Regions from separate parts of the Escherichia sp. XD33 genome, predicted to be linked through region 2. Evidence: predicted binding sites of a transcription regulator. Region 2 holds the regulator's gene; each other region holds the start of a gene.

Region 1 (2,275 bases), on a different contig from region 2:
CAACCGCCGCCGTGCACAATCACCAGCGGACGCTGATGTGACTCACGATAATTCACCAGTGCGCTAAACAGACGTTCCAGCGCCTCTTCACTATCCAGCAGTACGCCGCCCAGTTTGATAATTAATGGATTCATCATTGCACCCTTAAATAAGAGACTGCGTTTCCGCATAGCCGAAACGAATATTGGCGCACTGTACCGCTTGTGCCGCCGCGCCTTTCAGTAAGTTGTCTTCGGTCGCCACAATAATCAGATGCTCGCCCTGAACGGCAAACCCGATATCGCAAAATGGCAGCCCAACGACATTTTTCAGCGCCGGAACGCCTTTGTCATACAGCCGCACCAGCGGTTTATGGGCATACGCCTGCTGTAACACTTGCGCGACTTGCGCCTGGGTCACACCCGATTTCAGGCGGCAGGTAATGGTTTCGAGAATGCCGCGCGGGAAATTGCCCAGATGTGGGGTGAAGATAACGTCAGCACCGAGGTGTGTGGCGATCTCTGGTTGATGGCGATGAGTAAAGACGCCATACGGTTGCAGGCTAACTTCACAAAAGCTGTTTGAAATGGCCGCTTTACGCCCTGCACCGCTCACGCCGCTGGTGGCGTTGATCACCGGCCACTGATTGAGGTCAAGAAGATCGGCATCAATCAACGGTTTCAGCGCCAGCTGTGCCGCCGTCGGATAACAGCCCGGCACCGCAATCAAATTCGCTTCTTTTAATTTATTACCGCACCACTCCGCCAGACCGTAGGCTGCCTGTTCCAACAGTTCCGGGTATTGATGGGTAAAGCCGTAATATTTTTCATAGAAGGTGGCGTCGTTAACACGAAACGCGCCGGAAAGGTCGAACACCACGCAGCCCGCTTCAAGAAACTGCGGCGCTAAATCGTGGCTAACTTCATGGGCGGTGGCGAGAAACACTACGTCCACCCCTGGGCTAAACTCGCTGATATCCGACATCGGCTGCAACGGCAGATCAACGATGCCTTTTAGCTGCGGATGCAAATCGGAGATTAACTTTCCCGCATCATTGCTTTGCGCTGAAACAGTCAAAGCGGTTATGTTCATATGCGGATGGCGATTTACATAGGTCACTAGCTCTGCGCCAGCGTAGCCGCTGGCACCCACAATCAGCGTATTCAACATCGGGGCTATTCACCTTCTTATGTCTGGTTGCCAGGTTAAACGTAAAACATTCACCTTACGGCTGGTGGGTTTTATTACGCTCAACGTTAGTGTATTTTTATTCATAAATACTGCATGAATATTGATACTATCATGACCAGAGGTGTGTCAACAATGAAAAACAAATTACCGCCATTTATCGAGATTTACCGCGCTCTGATTGCCACACCTTCAATAAGCGCCACGGAAGAGGCACTCGATCAAAGCAATGCAGATTTAATCACTCTGCTGGCGGACTGGTTTAAAGATTTGGGCTTCAATGTGGAAGTGCAGCCTGTTCCAGGAACTCGCAACAAATTCAATATGCTGGCAAGTATCGGACAGGGGGCTGGCGGCTTGTTGCTGGCGGGGCATACCGATACGGTGCCATTTGATGACGGTCGCTGGACGCGCGATCCGTTTACACTGACGGAGCATGACGGCAAGCTTTACGGCTTAGGCACCGCCGACATGAAAGGCTTTTTTGCGTTTATCCTTGATGCGCTACGCGATGTCGACGTCACGAAACTGAAAAAACCGCTCTACATTCTGGCGACTGCTGATGAAGAAACCAGTATGGCCGGAGCGCGTTATTTTGCCGAAACTACCGCCCTGCGCCCGGATTGCGCCATCATTGGCGAACCGACGTCACTACAACCGGTACGCGCACATAAAGGTCATATCTCTAACGCCATCCGTATTCAGGGCCAGTCGGGGCACTCCAGCGATCCAGCACGCGGAGTTAACGCTATCGAACTAATGCACGACGCCATCGGGCATATTTTGCAATTGCGCGATAACCTGAAAGAACGTTATCACTACGAAGCGTTTACCGTGCCATACCCTACGCTCAACCTCGGGCATATTCACGGTGGCGACGCTTCTAACCGTATTTGCGCTTGCTGTGAGTTGCATATGGATATTCGTCCGCTGCCTGGCATGACACTCAATGAACTTAATGGTTTGCTCAACGATGCATTGGCTCCGGTGAGCGAACGCTGGCCGGGTCGTCTGACGGTCGACGAGCTGCATCCGCCGATCCCTGGCTATGAATGCCCACCGAATCATCAACTGGTTGAAGTGGTTGAGAAATTGCTCGGAGCAAAAA
Region 2 (2,275 bases):
CGGCCTTCGCTTCAACCACTTCAGTACCCGCGTTCTGGATGCGTTTGGTCAGATCAGCCACTTCCTGCTCGGTAAAACTAACGCCAGGAACCTGTGACAGCAGCGGCAGAATGGTAACACCAGAGTGACCGCCAATAACCGGCACTTCAACTTCGCCTGGCTGTTTGCCTTTCAGTTCCGCAACAAAGGTGTTGGAACGAATGATATCCAGCGTGGTAACGCCGAACAGTTTGTTTTTGTCATAAACACCGGCTTTTTTCAGCACTTCAGCAGCAATCGCAACTGTGGTGTTAACCGGGTTAGTGATAATACCAATGCACGCTTTCGGGCAGGTTTTCGCAACTTGCTGTACCAGGTTTTTCACGATGCCGGCGTTAACGTTAAACAGGTCGGAACGATCCATACCCGGTTTACGCGCTACACCTGCAGAGATAAGAACGACATCTGCGCCTTCCAGCGCCGGAGTCGCATCTTCACCAGAAAAACCTTTGATTTTCACAGCAGTAGGGATATGGCTCAGATCGACGGCCACACCGGGAGTCACTGGAGCGATATCATACAGAGAGAGTTCTGAACCTGAAGGCAGTTGGGTTTTTAACAGTAGTGCAAGCGCCTGGCCAATACCGCCAGCAGCGCCGAGGACTGCGACTTTCATCCTAAACTCCTTATTATATTGATAAACTAAGATATGTTGCTCCGCTGCCGCGACCTTAATCCACAAAATTGCCGTTTACAATGACCACATCTCAAGAATGTGTAGTCACGCAAGTTTAGCGTTTATGCATTTAATTGCCGTAATCAGGAACCTAACTTACGTAATTAACAGTCGCTTATGCATTAGCGCAACATTCCAACAGGTGGTGACAATATACCCTACCGTTCAGCCAAAACAACATCAATTTGATAACAATTAATTTACTTTTAAGCAGAATTTGCATGCCGTGACGCAGGCATGTTTCTCAATAACGAAATTTGATAAAATCCCGCTCTTTCATAACATTATTTCAGCCTTCTTCAGGGCTGACTGTTTGCATAAAAATTCATCTGTATGCACAATAATGTTGTATCAACCACCATATCGGGTGACTTATGCGAAGCTCGGCTAAGCAAGAAGAACTAGTTAAAGCATTTAAAGCATTACTTAAAGAAGAGAAATTTAGCTCCCAGGGCGAAATCGTCGCCGCGTTGCAGGAGCAAGGCTTTGACAATATTAATCAGTCTAAAGTCTCGCGGATGTTGACCAAGTTTGGTGCTGTACGTACACGCAATGCCAAAATGGAAATGGTTTACTGCCTGCCAGCTGAACTGGGTGTACCAACCACCTCCAGTCCATTGAAGAATCTGGTGCTGGATATCGACTACAACGATGCAGTTGTCGTGATTCATACCAGCCCTGGCGCGGCGCAGTTAATTGCTCGCCTGCTGGACTCACTGGGCAAAGCAGAAGGTATTCTGGGCACCATCGCTGGCGATGACACCATCTTTACCACCCCTGCTAACGGTTTCACCGTCAAAGACCTGTACGAAGCGATTTTAGAGCTGTTCGACCAGGAGCTTTAATCTCTGCCCCGTCGTTTCTGACGGCGGGGAAAATGTTGCTTATCCCTCTCAACCCCCTGCTTTCCCCTGCGATTAATTTAACGAATAGTGCGTTTTACTGCGACATGTCATTCACACAATGAATACATAAGGTAAAAAAAGCACATTATGCAAAATTCATTATCTAATTGAAAAAACTAGAATTAACGATAAATAACCGTATTTTTAATTCTTTTTTGTTATTAAAATTCACATTTTTAACACTTAGTATCAACTGAAACAGTTAGCGCGGTATTAATTAGCTCAATAATTAGTGTATACTTGATTTTGTGATATGGGTCACGAAACAAAGGCCCAGCTAAAAGATTATGTCGAGGTAAAAATCATGAAAATCAAAACCACTGTTGCTGCATTAAGCGTACTTTCTGTTCTCTCTTTCGGTGCATTCGCTGCCGACTCCATTGATGCTGCACAAGCACAAAATCGTGAAGCAATCGGGACCGTATCTGTAAGTGGTGTGGCGTCTTCGCCAATGGATATGCGTGAAATGCTGAACAAAAAAGCGGAAGAAAAAGGCGCAACGGCCTACCAGATTACTGAAGCTCGTAGCGGTGACACCTGGCACGCTACGGCTGAACTGTACAAATAAACCCTCATCGTCTTGTCCGACGATATTGCCCCCGGTTCGGGGGCTTTTTTTTGCGCTAATGACGAACATTAAAACGCAAATGCCCTT
Region 3 (2,275 bases), on a different contig from region 2:
AGCGCCATTCAGCGCCTTTTTATCATCCCCTTCTCGCCAGCGTCGCCCCATCGGCAAAATACGCTTTAATCCCCGCAAGAATAGACTCCGCAACTTCCTGCTGGAAAGTCGCCGTTTTCAGTTTACGCTCTTCCTCAACGTTACTGATAAACGCCGTTTCGACCAGAATGGAGGGAATATCTGGTGCCTTTAGTACGGCAAACCCGGCCTGTTCAACTTGATTTTTATGCAGCTTGTTGATTTTACCGAGCTTATTCAGTACCGCTTTACCAAACTTCAGGCTGTCGGCAATGGTCAGCGACTGTACCATATCGAACATGGTGTGGTCGACATAGCGGTCACCGCTTTTGCTCACGCCACCAATCAAGTCCGAGGCGTTCTGGGTTTGTGCCAGATATTTTGCCGCAGTACTGGTTGCACCTTTGGTTGAGAGCGCAAACACAGAGGAACCGCTCGGCTGACGACTGGTAAAGGCGTCGGCATGGATAGAGACAAACAGGTCAGCACGCTGTTTCTGGGCTTTTGCTACGCGCACTTGCAATGGAATGAAGATGTCTTCATTGCGCGTCATGTACACCTTCATATTGCCCTCTTTCTCGATCAGAGAGCGCAAACGGCGAGCTATTTGCAATACCACATCTTTTTCGCGCGTTTTGTATTTCCCCACCGCACCGGAGTCTTCGCCACCGTGGCCAGGGTCAAGCATAATGACAATCGGACGATCGCGCCCTGCTTTACCCGGTTGTGGACCACTTTGCGCTGGCGGCACCTGCTTTTCGAGGTCGCCTTTGTTGTAATCCTCCAGCAGCGCCAGCAGCGGGTCCTGCATATCCTGTGCATTGGCCGGATAGAGGTCCATCACCAGACGCTCTTTAAACCCGGCGACCGGCGCAAGGGCAAACAGCTGCGGTTTTACGTTTTGCTTTAATTCAAAAACCATCCGTACGGTTTGCGGGTCAAATTGCCCGACGCGCGCCGACTTGATGAACGGGTCGTCTGCACGAATTTGTGCCGCCATCCCCTTGAGTACCGAGTTCAGGTTTACATCTTCGATATCCACCACCACGCGTTCAGGGTTACTCAACGCGAACTGCTTATATTTCAGCTGACGATTTGATTCCACCGTCACGCGGGTGTAGCTGGACGCAGGCCAGACGCGCACCGCCACGACCTGGCTGACCGCAGCCAGACTGACCTGACTTACGCTCAATAGCCACATGGCACCCGCGCCTTGCAGTAAACGACGACGGCTGATTGCAGTGTTGGATCCTGACATGCCTCTCCCGAGCAAAAGAAATCTAAGCTGTGTAACAAGTAAACGACTAATTTGACCGGAAACTTTAGCGAAAGACGCATAATCTGTCATCTAATAAACGGTAAACATTCTTTTTATATTCACGGCATTACTGATAAAAAAGTCGCTCTCGCATAAAATTTACACTTGCACCCTGCGAAAAAACAGAATAAAAATACACTAATTTCGAATAATCATGCAAAGAGGTGTGCCGTGGTAAAGGAACGTAAAACCGAGTTGGTCGAGGGATTCCGCCATTCGGTTCCCTATATCAATACCCACCGGGGAAAAACGTTTGTCATCATGCTCGGCGGTGAAGCCATTGAGCATGAGAATTTCTCCAGTATCGTTAATGATATCGGGTTGTTGCACAGCCTCGGCATCCGTCTGGTGGTGGTCTATGGCGCACGTCCGCAGATCGACGCAAATCTGGCTGCGCATCACCACGAACCGCTGTATCACAAGAATATACGTGTGACCGACGCCAAAACACTGGAACTGGTGAAGCAGGCTGCGGGAACATTGCAACTGGATATTACTGCTCGCCTGTCGATGAGTCTCAATAACACGCCGCTGCAGGGCGCGCATATCAACGTCGTCAGTGGCAATTTTATTATTGCCCAGCCGCTGGGCGTCGATGACGGCGTGGATTACTGCCATAGCGGGCGTATCCGGCGGATTGATGAAGACGCGATCCATCGTCAACTGGACAGCGGTGCAATAGTGCTAATGGGGCCGGTCGCTGTTTCAGTCACTGGCGAGAGCTTTAACCTGACCTCGGAAGAGATTGCCACTCAACTGGCCATCAAACTGAAAGCTGAAAAGATGATTGGTTTTTGCTCTTCCCAGGGCGTCACTAATGACGACGGTGATATTGTCTCCGAACTTTTCCCTAACGAAGCGCAAGCGCGGGTAGAAGCCCAGGAAGAGAAAGGCGATTACAACTCCGGTACGGTGCGCTTTTTGCGTGGCGCAGTGAAA

The links. The regulator ArgR, encoded in region 2, controls arginine synthesis, uptake and breakdown. The targets are predictions, from matches to a motif close to ANTGAATAAAAATACANT.
Region 1: argC (N-acetyl-gamma-glutamyl-phosphate reductase) is a predicted target of ArgR. The motif match lies at 1,238-1,255, and genes of this name have one in related genera.
Region 3: argA (amino-acid N-acetyltransferase) is a predicted target of ArgR. The motif match lies at 1,459-1,476, and genes of this name have one in related genera.

What each region holds. Positions count from the first base shown of each region.
Region 1 is NZ_JAENDM010000010.1:111,273-113,547, reverse strand. It holds gene argB (acetylglutamate kinase) at 1-137, opposite strand, end outside; gene argC (N-acetyl-gamma-glutamyl-phosphate reductase) at 145-1,149, opposite strand; gene argE (acetylornithine deacetylase) at 1,303-2,275, shown strand, end outside.
Region 2 is NZ_JAENDM010000026.1:38,086-40,360, reverse strand. It holds gene mdh (malate dehydrogenase) at 1-655, opposite strand, end outside; gene argR (transcriptional regulator ArgR) at 1,090-1,560, shown strand; gene yhcN (peroxide/acid stress response protein YhcN) at 1,925-2,188, shown strand; gene K0778_RS15755 (barstar family protein) at 2,244-2,275, opposite strand, start outside.
Region 3 is NZ_JAENDM010000016.1:51,219-53,493, reverse strand. It holds gene amiC (N-acetylmuramoyl-L-alanine amidase AmiC) at 23-1,276, opposite strand; gene argA (amino-acid N-acetyltransferase) at 1,508-2,275, shown strand, end outside.